Regions from separate parts of the Trinickia sp. LjRoot230 genome, predicted to be linked through region 1. Evidence: riboswitches for the same ligand, from Rfam matches in the RefSeq annotation. Region 1 holds a riboswitch; the other holds the start of a gene.
The links. Region 1 has a riboswitch for cobalamin ahead of ACSQ20_RS21105 (cobalamin biosynthesis protein). Riboswitches for the same ligand answer to the same signal wherever they lie in the genome.

Region 1 (7,970 bases):
GCAATGCGCTCGGCATCGGGTTGATAGCGGACCACATCGACTTCCGTCTGCGCGCATCGATACGCGAGGCCTTTGAAGCTGATCGCTCGCGTAATGATCCGTCCATCGACCTCAGGCAATGCGATGTGCATTGCGATATCGCGCGCATTCAACCCTTGATTGTCGTTAAGCCAGCTCTCGCGGCTTGCGCTGGACAAAATGACTTGCATCACCGGCGCGTCGCCGGCGAGCACGAACGGCTCGGGGTCGTCGATAGCGGACGCGGCAAATGACGTGGTATTGAGCACGAGCGCTGCATCATGCTCGGCGCAAAGGCGTGCGACGACATCGCGGCATACCGTGTCTTTGAGCGAGGTGACCGCAACCGGCAGCGGATTCATCTGCCGCACTTCGAGCGCTTCGATGAGCGCATCGAACGCCGCCGTATTAGCGGCTTGAAGATGCGCGCGATAAAAGAGTATTGCGACGACTGGCGCACCGGCGCACCAACGTGATTGCCAATCGGCGATGGTCGGCGTATCGCGTTGTGGATGATAGAGCGCCGCAGACGGCAGCGGAACAGGCGGCGGTGGCTCGCTCCCCCAACCGAATCCATGCCAGGCGATCGCGCGCAAAAACGCTTGTGCGTTCGTCGGCCCGCCTTCGCGCAGATAACGCCACAGCAATCGCGAGAGCGATGCATCGGCGGTACTTTTGGCGATGAGGTTTTCGTCCTCCTGCAAATCACCCGAAAACATGACGAGCAGTTGACGCTTGTGCCTTGCCAGCTCGCCGATACGTTCGATGCCGTAGGGCCAATAAGCCTCGCCGCCAAGATGATCGATGACGATCACGCGTGCATGCTGCAACACGTCGTCGATATAAAAATCGACGGACGCTGGCTGCCGCAGATAAGCCAGGTTCGCCAGACGCAGGCTCGGAAAGCCTGCGCCGAGCCGTTCGACGACGCTCGCCAGCAACGACAGCGTCGTATCGGCCGAGCTCATCACGACGATGTCAGCGGGCTGTTGATCGATCCGCACGACACCGGCCGCATCGTCGACGAAGCCGCCAGGCACGGTACGCAATAAGTGCATGATGTATCAGACCGGTTGCACTTCGGCCGCAAGCGCCGCATCGAATGCACGCTGCAGCAGCGCTTGATCGAGGCCCTGCCCGATCAGCACGAAACGGCTGGTGAGCGATTCGTGCGGTTGCCAGCGCCGGTCGAAATAACTGTCGAATCGTCGACCGACGCCTTGAATCACAAGACGCATCGGTGCACCCGGCAGCGCGGCAAAACCTTTGGCGCGATAAATCGCATGCGCCTCGACAAGCCGCCGCAGCGCGGCGACGGCCGCCTCACGCGTGGCAGGATGACCGCTGACAACAACTGAATCGAATTCATCGTGATGATGATCGTGATGATCTCCATCGGCCGAGCCGTGATGATCTTCGCGCAGATGAATGGCTGCTTCGGATGCGGATTCGAGGCCTAGCAGCGCATGCAAATCGAGCGCGCCCATTTGCGCGCGCACGATCTTGACCTGCGCGGGAATTTCTTCGCGAACGAGTGCCTCGACTGCAGCGCTTTGCATGTCGTCGAGCAAGTCAACTTTATTGAGCACCACGAGATCGGCCGCGCACAACTGATCTTCGAACAGCTCGTGCAACGGCGATTCATGGTCAAGATTGGGATCGGCTTTGCGCTGCGCATCGACGGCATCGGGATCGGCCGCGAATTGCCCGCTGGCGACAGCCGCGCCATCAACGACGGTCACCACAGCATCGACAGTAAATCCCGTCTTGATGGACGGCCAGTTGAAAGCCTGCACGAGCGGCTTTGGTAATGCGAGACCCGACGTCTCGATCAGCACATGATCGAGACCATCGCGACGTTCGATCAACTGCTCCATCACGGGCAAGAATTCCTCTTGCACGGTGCAGCACAGGCAACCGTTGGCTAGCTCATAAAGCGAGCCGGCCTCTTCGTTCTCACCGCCGCTGCCATCGTCGGTGCATCCGATGCCGCATCCTTTGAGGATTTCGCCGTCGATGCCGAGCTCGCCGAACTCATTGACGATGACGGCAATACGCAAGCCGCGCGCGTTGCCGAGAATATGGCGCAGCAAGGTGGTTTTGCCGCTGCCGAGAAAGCCGGTGACGATCGTCACCGGAATTTTGCGCATGGAAGTCTGCATCTGATGCCTCAATCTTTATCGAAAAAACAATCAAATCGACGTTCATTCAAGTCGACACAGTCACATCGATTTTGTCGTAGCGCTTCACGCGGTAAATCAACGCCGAAGCAGCCCAACTCAATACGAAGATGCCGATAACGAAATAGCCAAGCAATCCGAAGTGCGCGGCGATATTGCCGATGAAATCCCAAAATCCGCCTTTAAGCTGCAGCTTGTCGGCCGCCAGCGCGAGCGCTTCGACGCTGCCGATCACGAGCGCCACGACGACCGAGACGAATGTGATCGTCATGTTGTAGTAGATCTTGCGGATGGGCCGCACGAACGCCCATTGATATGCACCGGTCATCAGAATGCCATCGGTCGTATCGACGAGCGACATGCCGGCCGTAAAAAGCAGCGGTAATGCGGCGACGGACCAGACCGACATCCCGCCCGAGGCTTGCGTCGCCGAGATGCCGAAAAGCGCGACCTCGGTGGCGGTATCGAAACTGAGGCCAAACAGCAGCCCGATCGGATAAAGATGCCAACTACGCGAGGCAAGTGCAAAAAGCGGGCGAAACACGCGGGCGAGGAACCCGCGCGAACCGAGCAGCAAATCGAGGTCTTCTTCGACCAGCGGTTCACCGCGGCGCGCAGCGCGAAACGTGCGCCAAAGCGATAGCAGGATAGTCATATTGGCAAGCGCGAGCACCAACAGAAAAAAGGCCGATATGCTCGTGCTGATCAAACCGCCCACCGCTTTCAATTGCGAAAAATGTGTCGTCAGCGTCGCAGCCGTCAGCGCAACGGCAATCGACATCACGATGATCACCGTCGAATGTCCGAGCGAAAAGAAAAAGCCGGTACCGAGCGGGTTGCGACGTTCCTGCAGCAGCTTGCGCGTCACGTTGTCGATCGCGGCGATATGATCCGCGTCGACGGCATGTCGCAGCCCGAACGTATAAGCGAGCAAAGCGGTACCGAGTAGTACCGGCTGACCGCGAAACGCCACGAACGCCCATACCCATGCGCCCACATTGAATGCCAGTAGCACGGCATAGATACCGGCCACTTTCCTGCGCAACGCAGTTGAACTGTCGTTGAAGAGCCCACAGACGGACTTGAGCACGGTTGACCTCTGGCTTAAGCGAAACCCGAATTGACGTGGACGCAGCACATCGTGCAAAGCAATGCGATGTTGTGTGCAAATTGCGAATTGCCAACTGCGAAGCGCAAAGCGCGAAGTGCGAAGACGTCCTGGCCGGCATGCCACCTACCCGCGGCATCCGTCCTCCCCTCTGGCCGGTATCCGGGCTTGCGAAAGCGCCGCTTCACCTTCCCACGCGAGTAGTGATATTTCTTGCGCAGTGGTTACCATACACGCGCGACCTTGCGCGCATGCATCGAAGCCGGCGTTGCATCGCTTGCGCGATGCGTTCGCTTAACCGTTGCGGGGGCAGCACAGGCTGGCGATATCGAACAGCGACTGTCGCGACACGCTCCTGTTTCCCGTTTAACTGCGCGCGCAGGAATGCGCACGCGAGCACCAGATTGGGAGCGAGTGTAGGTCGCTCAGCACCGACCGTCAAGGAACGGTACAGAAACGGTATAGCTAATTTGCTGTGATATCGTATGCCTCGCGTCTGGTGCTCGCATGCGCGTTCGCGCCTGCAGTTAAACGGGAAACAGGAGGGCGAACGTGCCTTTGCCTGTGCTGTCCCCGCAACGGTCAACCGCCAGCGGATCAATCGATCCTGCACGCTCTTCAAAGCCACTGTCCGCGTGTGCCGGGTACGGGAAGGCGAAGATGCGAGGCGGCCAGCCCGGATACCGGCCGGCGCAAGGGGCGGCCATGAGTCCGCCGAACGCCATGGCCGCGGGGGACGGTCCACGGCGCATCGCGCTGCCGCGCGCCACGTCCAGCATCACATGAGCCTTGTGTCACCCCTACTACCGCCACCGCTGCGCGCCGCGCTTACTGTTGGCATCGGCTGCCGGCGCGGTGTTTCAATCGACGAAATCGAAGCCGCGGTGCACGCGGCGCTTGGCGAGCGCGCGCTCGATCATGTTGATCGGGTGGCCACGATTGCGTCGAAAGCGGACGAGCCTGCGCTCATTGCGTTTTGCACGCATTACCGGTTGCCGCTCACCACGTTTTCCTCAGACGTCATCAATGCCTGTCTCGAGGCCAATCCAACGCTTGCGGCTTCGCCTGCGGCACGTCGACACCAGGGCGTGCGCGGCGTGTGCGAACCATGTGCGCTGCTTGCGACACCGGGCGGCCAGCTCGTGGTGGGCAAGCAGACGCTCGGCCGTGTCGCCGTCGCTATTGCGGCCGTACCCGAACCTTGAACAGACTCCATGGAGCAACGAGGACCAACCGATGAAAACCGATCCCGAATCGCATCAACGCATGACGCAACGGCGCCGCGACGGTCATGAAAAAAAACAAGCGGCCGCGACCGTCGAAAAAGGGCTTTTGATCGTCCATACCGGCAACGGCAAAGGCAAGAGCACGGCCGCGTTCGGCATGGCCGTACGGATGCTCGGGCATAACGAGCGCATTGGTGTCGTGCAGTTCATCAAGGGCGCGCTGCATACGTCGGAGCGCGATTTCCTGGGCGGCCATCCGCAATGCGATTTCGTCACGATGGGCGACGGCTATACATGGAACACACAAAATCGCGAAGCCGATATGGCCACCGCGCGCAAAGGCTGGAATGAAGCGGTCCGAATGATCGAAAGCGGGGAATATCGAATGGTGATCCTCGACGAGCTCAATACGGTGCTCAAGTATGAATATCTGCTGGAGGACGAAGTGCTCGCCGTCTTGCAGGCGCGCAAACCGATGCAACATGTCGTCGTCACGGGCCGGCATGCCTCCGACGCGTTGATCGACGCCGCCGATCTCGTTACCGAAATGCGGCTCGTGAAGCATCCGTATCGCGAACAAGGCGTAAAGGCGCAGCGCGGCGTGGAGTTCTGACGGTGCCCGCATGCTCCGCTCTTTTTATCAGCGCACCGGCGTCAGGCCAGGGCAAGACCACGATTACCGCAGGTCTCGCACGGCTGCATCGAAGGCATGGGCGGCGCGTACGCGTCTTCAAGGCAGGCCCTGACTTTCTCGATCCGATGATTCTCTCGCGCGCGAGTGCAGCGCCGGTCCTTTCGCTGGATCTGTGGATGGTCGGCGAGCCGGCGTGCCGCCAATTGCTTGCGGATGCGGCAGCCGATGCCGATCTGATCCTCGTCGAAGGCGTGATGGGGCTTTTCGACGGCACGCCCTGCAGCGCCGACCTCGCCGCGACATTCAACCTACCCGTCGCCGCGGTGATTTCCGCGAAGGCCATGGCGCAGACGTTCGGGGCCGTCGCGCTCGGGCTCGCGCGTTATCGACAAGACGTTCGGCTCCATGGTGTATTCGCGAACCACGTTGCCTCGCCCGGTCACGCGCAGATGCTCGAACGTGCGCTGCCAGGTGATATTCGCTGGCTCGGCCATGTCGCTCCTTCGGAGGAAATCGGCCTGCCTTCGCGGCACCTCGGTTTGCATCAGGCTGATGAGATCGCTGGACTCGAAGCTCGCATCGATAAAGCAGCCGATGCACTCATCGGCACGGCGCTGGCCGAACTGCCGCCGGCCGTCGAGTTCGGGCCCGCGTCGCAAGCCGCCGTACCCAGACTGCTCGCTGACCGACACATCGCGATTGCCTGCGACGCAGCGTTTTCATTTATCTATCCCGCGAACACACGCCTTCTCGAAGCGCTTGGCGCGCGAGTCAGCTACTTTTCGCCGCTGGCAGACGAACCGTTACCCGACCTGGCCGATGCGCTCTATTTGCCGGGCGGCTATCCGGAACTGCACGTCGACGCGCTCGCAATGGGTCTACGCACTGCCACGTCGATTCGCGACCATGTCGCGGCGGGCAAGCCAGTCGTCGCGGAATGTGGTGGCATGCTCTATCTGGTCGAAACATTGACCGATCGTGCCGGCACGGTCGCGCCGATGCTGGGCGTGCTGCCGGGGCGTGCGGTCATGCAAGCTCGACTCGCTGCGTTGGGCATGCAGCAGATGATGACGGCACACGGCGCGATGACGGGCCACACGTTTCACTACTCGCACCTGACGACGCCGCTCAAGCCGATAGGTCATGCGACGCGGCCATCGAGCGACCAGCCGGGCGAGCCGATATTCCGGCATGGCTCGATCGTCGCCAGCTACATGCATGGTTATTGGCCTTCGAACCCGGGCCTGACGGCGGCACTTTTTTGCGGCGAGGCGTTTTGAACCCGTTCCAAACCCGACCTGCCGCAATTTAGAACTACTAACTAACCGCGCTTGATCAATCTCACAATCAAAATGAGAATGATCGCTCCCGCCGTGGCGGTAATAATGGAAGAAATCCATCCTCCACCAAGGTTGATATGGAGCAACCCCGCCAACCACCCGCCGACGAGAGCGCCAACGAGGCCAACGACGATATCGCCCAATAGCCCGAATCCGCCGCGGCCGAGGATGACGCCGGCAAGCCAGCCCGCAATGATGCCGATGATGAGCCAAGCAATGATTCCGTGAGATGCCATCATGAGGTGATGCTCCTTTTTTGTGATTTCGACTCGGTGCGATTTGCACTGAAGCGTCCGTCGATCGGACAACACCTGTCACCCCGGCAGCTGCCCGGTCGAAGACGCTAGTGTGCCATGCGCCGCGGGAATGTCAGATGAAACTTACGGAGCCTCCGCGCTTCGTTCAGCAACAACTGCCGTCACGACCGAATAGGTACCGGAATCGGCGTCCTCGAATGCCACTTCCGCGAAACCGGCTGCCTCTAACGCCGCTTTGAGACCCTCATGCGTAAAGCGTAATGAGGTGAACGCAACGATCTGTTCACCTTGCGCAAGCGAAATGTCGGTGCCATCGATCACGACATCCTTGTTCAGCGTGAAAATCCCCTCAATGCCGGGAGCCTCGTCGTTCCAGATGATTTCGAGCTTGCCGGCATCCGCAATACCAAGCCGCCGAAGCGGTGCGGTAATCAGCTTCGTGTAGGCGTCACTCCGATATCCCTTCAGTGTGTTGTCTATTGCCGCGCGATCAGGCGGTGCCATCGCGACGCCCATCATTAAACGCGCGCCATAAGGCGCGCATGCATGAATGTTATCGAGCATGTTCTTTCTGCCTTGCGGAGTGGGATTGCCGAAGGTTTGTCCGAGCATCGCGATGAGCGTCTTTTCGCCCGCAATATCGGAAGGCCGTGTGGCTCGCGAAATGGCCCCTCGATCTTCGAAATCGACCTTTTTGAACTGCCGCGAAACTTCGCGTTCAGGATGATCGTTCGCGTACGTCGTTATCGTCTGTTGCGCTAACTCCATCATTTTGTCGTTGATGTCAAAGGCTACATATCGAACCTGGCGCGAGGTCAATTCGTCGATACATGCCGCTGCCTTGGCACCGCTTCCCGGTCCGACTTCCATAAAAAGCGTGTAGTCGCGGCCGTATTTTTCAAACAGGCGGACGATCAACCCCCACTCCGTTCTTGCGATGCCGTAATCCGGGTTGCCGGACGCCTCGACCCACATATCGGGGGACAACTCGTATTGGAGGTTAACGGGGATTTTCCATCGGCCATCGTCGGTATCGCGGATCAAAGACTGCCTAAGGCGCCTAGTCAATTCCGCTTCTCGTAAGAAAGACACGACGGTGCGCGGAGATTGCATCAACGAGAACCTCGTTTGGCGAGGCGGCAATGCCTGGTCCGTCACTCCCCGCGGCGCCCTGGAAGTAGGAAACCGCGGGTCGGTTGATCGCAAC
Region 2 (7,970 bases), on a different contig from region 1:
CGACGCCATACGCACGCCACGACAGCCGTTGCGCAACAGGCTGCGCCTTACCGTCGGCGCGCGCGTAATCGAGCGTGATCAGCAAGCTTGCCGCCATCGCCCGGCTCGCGGCATGCGCGGCAATCATCAGCCAGGCGGCGAGCAGCGGCGGCAGCGCAGCCAGCGTCTGCCATTTGAGCGCGAGCGCCATGACGAGCCCGATCACGCCGAACGCGCCGATGCGCGGGTCGCGCATGATGCGCAGCACGTCCTCGCGCGTGGCGCCGCCGCCGAACCCGTCACAGCAGTCGGCGAGACCATCTTCGTGAAACGCGCCCGTCACGGCGAGCGTCGTAGCCATCGAAAGCAGTACCGCGAGCGGAACCGGGAACCAGCGCAACGCGGCCAGAAATACGACGGCGCCGAGGCCGCCGACCAGTGCGCCGATCAGCGAAAAGTAACGGATGGCGCCGGCCAGATCGCTCGCGGTCGTGCCGACGTTGCCTGGTAGCGGCACGCGCGTGAAGTAGCGCAGTGCCGCGCACAGATAGCGCCACTCGGCGCACGCGTCGAAGCGCCGGCGTGAAACGGCCATCGGCTCGCCGCGATCGCTTGTCATTGGGTGAGGTGCGCGCCGTCGGAGGCGCCGTGGGCACCCGGCGTGTCGCGGTCACTGCGGTCATCGCGATCGGTCACGCCGGCGGACTCGAAGCTCGCCATCTCGTTGACGAACGCGACAGCGGCGCGCAAAAGCGGCAGCGCGAGCGCTGCACCCGTGCCTTCGCCAAGCCGCATATCGAGTGCGAGCAGCGGCGCCGCGGCGAAGTACTCGAGCATGCGCCGGTGCCCGGCCTCGTTGGAGCAATGCGCGAACACGCAATAATCGAGTACGGCCGGCGCCAACGCATGGGCGACGACGAGCGCCGAAGTCGCGATGAAGCCATCGACGACGATCGTCATGTTGGCTTCCGCGGCGGCAAGGTAAGCGCCGGTCATCATCGCGATCTCGAAGCCGCCGAACGTCGCGAGCACGTGAAGCGGCTCGCGAGCGGCCTTGTGACGCGCGAGCGCTGCTTCGAGCACGCTGCGCTTTTTTGCGAGCCCGGCGTCGTCGAGCCCGGTGCCGCGGCCAACGCATGCATCGATCGGCAGGCCACAAAGCCGGCTCATCAGGCAAGCGGCCGACGACGAGTTCGCAATGCCCATTTCGCCGAAGCCGATCACATTGGTGCCGAGCGCGGCGTGATAGCGCACGCGTGCGGCGCCTGCCGCGATCGCGGCCAACGCCTCGTCGCGCGTCATGGCCGGCTCGCGTGCGAAGTTACGGGTGCCGCGGCCGATCGGCGCATCGACGAGCCCGGGCAACGCGTCGAGCGGCGTGGCAACCCCTGCGTTGACGACTTCGAGCGTCAACCCCGCGACCCCGCTGAACGCATTGATGGCCGCCCCGCCCGCGACGAAATTGGCGACCATTTGCGCGGTCACGGCCTGCGGATAAGGACTCACGCCTTCCTCGGCAATGCCGTGGTCCCCGGCAAATACAATGATCGTGGGCCGCTCGATCGACGGGTGTATCGACCGCTGAATCGTGCCGATCTGGCAAGCCAGCGTTTCGAGCATGCCGAGGCTGCCGGGAGGTTTGGTTTTAGTGTCGATGATGCGAACCAGCTTGGCGCTAAACGAGCGGTCGAGCGGGCGGACGACGGGCAACGGCAGCGGAGCGTTCATACGATGGATGGGTCGGTTGGGTGCTGCAACGGCAAGAAAAGCAAGTAAGCGGACACAGGCAAGGCGCACAGCAAAAACGCCGCCACGTCGAACGGAGATGATGATTTCATGACGTCCGCCACGCCGGCACGAGCGCCTCATAGCCCTCGGCTTCGATCAGCACGAGCGGATAGCCAAATGCGCGGCTCGCAAGCGCTGGCGTCAGGACCTCGCGTACAGGACCTGCCTCGGCAGTCCCGTCGCCGTGCATGAGTACGGCGTGCGTCGCGAAACGCCGGGCGAGGTTCAGATCGTGACATGAAAATATGACCGTGCGCGGCGCCTCGCGCAGCCATGCTCCAAGCACGGTGAGGCAATCGATCTGATGATGCAGATCCAAATGCGCGAGCGGCTCGTCGAGCAACACCAGCGGCGCGTCCTGACAGATGGCGGCGGCAAGCGCGACGCGCTGGCGTTCGCCGCCCGAAAGCGAACGCACGTCGCGCGCCGCGAGCGTGCCAAGCGCGAACGCATCGAGCGCCGCCTGCGCCGCGGCACGGTCGCTCTCGGCCTCCCAGCCCCAGCCGGTCAGGTACGGAAAGCGGTTCAAAAGCACGATGTCGAGCACGCTTGCACTGAACGCGTCATGCGTGCTTTGCGGCATCAACGCTCGTCGACGCGCCAAGCTGGCCTGCGGCCACGCGTCGATGCGCACGCCGTCGAGCGCCACATGCCCCTGCGCGGGCTGCAACAGGCCCGCGAGCGTCGAGATCAGCGTCGTTTTGCCGGCACCGTTCGGCCCGGCGATGCACCAGATTTCGCCCGCACGATACGTCTGCGTGAAATCGGCGAGCAACGTGCGCGTGCCTGCGCGCAGCGTCAGCCCGCGCACATCGAGCGAAATCGCAGATGCGTCGAACGGCTGCCCGCTCATCGCCGCCTCCTGGCAAGCATCCACAAGAACGCGGGCACACCGATCAAGGCCGTCACGACACCGACCGGCAACTGCGCGGGCGCGACGATCGTGCGCGCGACAAGATCGGCCCCCATCACGGCCACACCGCCCGCCAGCACCGACGCCGGCACGAGCATGCGTTGATCGTTGCCGCAGACGAGCCTCAACGCGTGCGGCACGACGAGCCCGACGAAGCCGATCGTGCCAGCCGTCGTAACGGCCGCAGCGGCCGCGAGCGACGCGACGAGGTAGATGCGCAAACGCAGGCGGCCCGCAGGCACACCGAGCGCGAGCGCCAGCGCTTCACCGCGCAGCAGGACGTTCAGTTGAGGCGCAACAGGCGTAGCGACGGCGAGCGCGAGCGCGAGTGCAACGAGCGCGGGCCACGGGCTCGCCGCGCCGTTCAGATCGCCTGTCAGCCAAAAGAGAATGCTGCGCAGCCGTTCGTCGGGCGCGACCGTCAGCAGCAGCGTGATGCACGCCCCCCATCCCGTTGCCAGCACGACGCCCGTCAGCAAGAGCCGCGGCGACGCCTCCTGCGGCTCGCCCGCGCTCAACGCGCGGCGCGCAAAACCGAGCACGAGGGCGATGGAGATCAGCGCGCCGGCGAACGAGGCGGCGTCGACGAGCCACCATGCCGCCCCTCCGAGCATAGCGAGCACGGCAAAGACGGCCGCGCCGCCGGACACACCGAGCACATACGGTTCGGCCAGCGGATTGCGCAGCAGAACCTGCAACAGCGCGCCAGCCAACGCGAGCAACCCACCGCACGCGAAGCCTGCAAGCGCGCGCGGCAAGCGCAGCGTCCGCACGATTTCGTCGAGCGGGTCGGTGCTGCCCGCACGCGCATGCACGAGCGCCAACAGCGCGCGCGTCGGCGAAATCTCGACACTCCCTAGCGTGAGCGCCGCAACGAAGACTGCGAATGCGCAGCTACCGAGCACGAGCCAGATCAGCGCGGCACGCTTGCCGTTCATCGGGGCACGCGCGACAGACGCGAGCCGGTTCATAGCGGCTTGCCCAGCCATACGACGGCGTTAAGCGGCATCATTGCTGCTGCCAGCCGAGCGTGATGAACGCACTGCGCCGCGGGGTGTTATAGGGATAGGCGAGCTCATAGTGCTTGTCGAACAGGTTCTGGATTTGCGCTGCGACGTACCAAGCCTTCGTCACGTGATAGCGCGCCGAGAGGTTCACGATGCCGTAGCCGCCGAGCGTGTTGCCGCTATCGTTGCGCGCGCCGCTGACGATCCATTCGCCGCCGAACCGCCACGGCCCGACCCCACGATTCGCCGAGAACGACGCAAAGTGCCTTGCACGCCGATTGAGATCGGTCCGGTTGTCTTCATCGACAGGATTTTGCACCGTCAGCGCCGCACGGACGTCCGTTTTGCCGATCCGCCCACGCCACGACCCTTCGATGCCCTGCACTTTCGCACGGCCGACGTTCTCGGCCAGATAATAGAGTCCGCCTTGCGTCGCCACGTAGTTGATCAGATCGGTATAGGTGGTCTGGAACGCCGTCAAGCGCATCACCCCGAGCGAATCCGACGCGTACTGCAGCGCCGCTTCGATCGAATGACTGCGCTCGGGCCGAATGGATCGATTGCCGCTGCCGGGATAATAGAGGTCATCGAAGCTTGGCGCGCGAAATGCGCTGGAATAGCTGCCCGTCGCGGACCAATGCTCGGTGAAATCGTAGCCATAGCCGAGGTAATAGGTATTGGCGCCGCCGAAATCCGAATATTGGTCGCGCCGCACATTGGCCTGTATCCGGTTAGCGCCGAAGCGCCCCGCATAGCCGACGAATACCGAATCGACATGGCGCTGCGGCGCGCTGACTGTATCGGAATCGAGCTGCTGATCGAGATGTTCGTAGCCCAATTGCAGTTTGTGTTCCGGCGTCAGCTTGAAATCGTTTTGCCAGGTGTATTGCCGGTTCTCGGTATCGAAACGGTTGTCGTAGACGCCATTGACCTTCTCGACGCTCCGATCGTCGCCCTCGGCCGCCGTGAAATGCGCGGTCCACCAGTCGGTCAGCTTGCCGTTGGCGAACACCGACGCTTGACGCACCTTGCTATAGAGATTGTTGATGTCGGTAGGCGAGCCATAGGCGTTATCGAAACTGGCATTGCCGTTGGACTGGAACGCGCGCACGCCGGCGTCCCATTTATCGCTGAATTTGTGGCGCACCATCGCCGACACGCTCTCGTTCAAATAACCGTTTGCATTCGGATTGGCATTCGGCGCCAAAGCGGGGTCGATCGATGAGAATCCATCGTTCTTGAAGCGCGCCACATTGAAACTGAACGTCGTCTTGCCCTCTTTGTCGAACGCACCTTCGACTCCCGCCTCCTGCTTTTGCGTGTGATAGCTGCCGTAGCCGAGCGAGAAGTGAAAGCGCGGCGGGTGTGCCCCGCCGTCCTTCGTGAAGACCTGCACGACGCCCCCCATCGCGCCGGACCCATAAAGCGCGGAGACGTCGCCATTGACCACTTCGACATGATCGATCTGCGCGAGCGGAATTTGCGCGATCTGCGCTTGTCCGAGGCTCACCGAATCGACGCGCACGCCGTCGATCAGCACCAGTGACTGCGTGGCCGAGCCGCCGCGCAACATCAGCGTCGAATTGGCGCCGGGCCCGCCCGAGCGCGCGATTTGCGCGCCCGGTGCAAGCGCGAGCAACTCGGGCAGGTCCGTGGCTGTCGCGTCGTCGATGTCGCGACGCGTAAAGCGCGTCGTTTGCGCGATAGCGTCGGCGATCGGCTGCGGGGCGCGCTGGGCCGTCACGACAACTGGTGCGAGCGTCTGTTCGCTTTCCTCGGCGGAAGCAGCAGAAGCAGCAGAAGGTGACGATACATCGTTCGAAGCTTGAGCGAACGCGGCCAGCGGCAAGCCAGCGAACGCAACGAACAACGCCTTGTGAAGCAAGGTCGAGAACATTATTGTGTGGTCTTTCCTGTCGGACGAGACAGTCAGCCCGCCACCCGCAGGCCACCGTGTCATAAGTGCGACGCGCTGGTACGATGCGCCGCACTCCCCCCTTTGGCCGGTATCCGGGCTGGCGACCTATCGGGTCCGCCTTCCCACGCAGCGCAGTGCGCAGTGGCATCGGACCTCTCTCGCGCGCGTCACGCGCGGCGTATCGCTTACCGTTGCGGGGGCAGCACAGGTTGGCTCGTCCGGGCGGACTTCGCTCCCTGTTTCCCGTTTAACCGCGCGCATCGGACCGCACGCGGGCACCAAAGTGCCGCAAGTGTAGGAGCGGCGCATGGACACCGTCAAGAATCGCCGCATTCGCACCGGGTTGGCGTCTCGTGACGCTCCGTAGGCACAAAAATGCGGGGGGTTGTTACGTCTGGAAACGAGACAGAGGTCGGACGGCTCCGTATTCCGCGCTAAAATGCACAAGTCTTTAGAGGACGCCGCAGATGCTTAACGAACTCGAAACCCTGTCACAAAACATCGGCTTGCTGATTGCGATCAACGAACGCCATCAGCAAGCCCGTCACGCGCTCGAAGAGCAACTCACGCAATTGCGCGCGGAAAACGACGCCGCACGCGCCGAGTTGGCCCTTTTGCGCGACGAACGCAACGCGCTGCAAGTCGAGCGCGACACGCTGCTTGCGAAGATCGACGATGCGCAAGTCCGCCTGAACGTGATTCTCGAAAAATTGCCGCGCGGCAAGAGCCCCTATGACGCCGACTCCCAGCTCGATTTGCTGTCGGGCGGCACGGGCGAAACTGAGGCAACACGCGAAGCGGCACGCAACGGCGCTGCCCAGCACGGAGACACCGCATGACGACGAAACAGATCGAAGCCTCGATTCTCGGCCAGACGTATCGTCTCGCCTGCTCACCGGAAACCGAGGCGGCACTGCTCGAGGCTGTCGCACGCGTCGATACCGAAATGACGAAGGTGCGTAGCCACAGCAACGTGCGCGGTACCGATCGCATTGCGGTGATGGCCGCGCTGTCGCTGGCTTCCGAGCTCGTGCGGCTGCAGGAAAGTATTCGTCATGGCGAAGCATTCCCGGCCGAGGAAATCCGGCGTACAATGCGCCAAATGAATGAGCAACTCGGTGCGGTACTGGGGCAAAACGAAGCCCTTGAAGCTAGGTAAGCACGAGCGGTAATCGTTCGCAAAGTTTAGGTTTACACAAGTTTTACGGCTTCCCTGCCTGGTTCGCCAAGGTCATAAATTCCTTGAACCAATGCCATGTGCACGGTTGCGGAAATTTGCAGCACGGGTGTGCGCGTCACTCTGTCTGATGTACCCGAAGTGCGGCTAACTGCGACCAATTCTGAATCCTCGGTTCAGGATGCCGGCCTAGCGGCCAAGGTGGGGATTTATTCAACGGCATCGGTTATTCCGATGCCGTTTTCATTTGCGGTGCGTGTGCGGTGTCACGGGAAGTCACTATGCGCTATTGGCTGATGAAGTCCGAACCGAGCGAAGCAAGCATCGACGATCTGTTCGCCGCGAAGTCACGCACATTGCCGTGGACGGGCGTACGCAATTATCAGGCGCGCAACTTCATGCGCGACACGATGCAGCTTGGCGACGGCGTGCTCTTTTATCATTCGAGCTGCCCCGAGCCGGGCATCGCGGGGTTGGCCGAAGTGGTTTCGCGCGCCTATCCGGACCCGACGCAATTCGACCCGAAAAGCCCCTATTTCGACCCGAAATCGACGCGGGAAACACCGCGGTGGATGCTCGTCGACGTCCGCTTCGTTAAAAAGACACCGCTGATTGCGCTCGCCGCGTTGCGCGCCCACCCGGAGCTCGCCAACATGCGCGTGCTCGCCAAGGGCAACCGGTTGTCGATCACGCCGGTGACCGAAGCCGAATGGCGCTTCATCACCAAGCAACTGACCGGAGGCTAGGAACGACCGCCTGCCTATCGCGCCATACGAACTCGGTTAATCTCTCAATCTGCTGTTTCGATAGTTTCTATAACAAGGACCTGAGATGAGAAAAACCGCCTTCACCTTCGCATTGCTGAGCGCCACGACGCTGATGTCGATCACCGCATTGACCGCGCTCGCACCCCGTTCGGCCCACGCCGCCACGATGCCGATGTCCGAGAACGCCGTGCCGTCGGGCGTGCTGTCGCTGTCGGCGCAGGCAAGCAATGAAGTCGCACAGGACGTCGTCGACATCACGCTCTTTTACGAGCAAGAAGCGTCCGATGCGGGCTCGTTGACAGACGCGCTCAACAAGCGCACGGCCGCCGCGCTTGCACAGGCAAAAGGTGTGGCCGGCGTGAGCGCACGGACCGGTACGTTTTCGATTTCACCATCGACCGACCGTAACGGCCATATCTCC

Region 2: another riboswitch for cobalamin. It lies ahead of ACSQ20_RS15380 (TonB-dependent receptor plug domain-containing protein); the one in region 1 lies ahead of ACSQ20_RS21105 (cobalamin biosynthesis protein).

Annotation. Positions count from the first base shown of each region.
Region 1 covers NZ_CAXUQX020000002.1:461,698-469,667, forward strand. Annotated here, with positions in the region: gene cobN (cobaltochelatase subunit CobN) at 1-1,076, opposite strand, end outside; gene cobW (cobalamin biosynthesis protein CobW) at 1,083-2,180, opposite strand; gene ACSQ20_RS21100 (HoxN/HupN/NixA family nickel/cobalt transporter) at 2,227-3,288, opposite strand; cobalamin riboswitch at 3,443-3,725, opposite strand; cobalamin riboswitch at 3,786-4,012, shown strand; gene ACSQ20_RS21105 (cobalamin biosynthesis protein) at 4,089-4,511, shown strand; gene cobO (cob(I)yrinic acid a,c-diamide adenosyltransferase) at 4,543-5,145, shown strand; gene ACSQ20_RS21115 (cobyrinate a,c-diamide synthase) at 5,148-6,446, shown strand; gene ACSQ20_RS21120 (GlsB/YeaQ/YmgE family stress response membrane protein) at 6,488-6,742, opposite strand; gene ACSQ20_RS21125 (L-histidine N(alpha)-methyltransferase) at 6,887-7,831, opposite strand.
Region 2 covers NZ_CAXUQX020000001.1:3,373,353-3,381,322, forward strand. Annotated here, with positions in the region: gene ACSQ20_RS15360 (adenosylcobinamide-GDP ribazoletransferase) at 1-574, opposite strand, end outside; gene cobT (nicotinate-nucleotide--dimethylbenzimidazole phosphoribosyltransferase) at 595-1,707, opposite strand; gene ACSQ20_RS15370 (ABC transporter ATP-binding protein) at 1,814-2,620, opposite strand; gene ACSQ20_RS15375 (FecCD family ABC transporter permease) at 2,617-3,669, opposite strand; gene ACSQ20_RS15380 (TonB-dependent receptor plug domain-containing protein) at 3,689-5,584, opposite strand; cobalamin riboswitch at 5,672-5,903, opposite strand; gene ACSQ20_RS15385 (ATPase) at 6,073-6,444, shown strand; gene ACSQ20_RS15390 (cell division protein ZapA) at 6,441-6,764, shown strand; RNA gene ssrS (6S RNA) at 6,813-6,994, shown strand; gene ACSQ20_RS15400 (EVE domain-containing protein) at 7,064-7,528, shown strand; gene ACSQ20_RS15405 (SIMPL domain-containing protein) at 7,614-7,970, shown strand, end outside.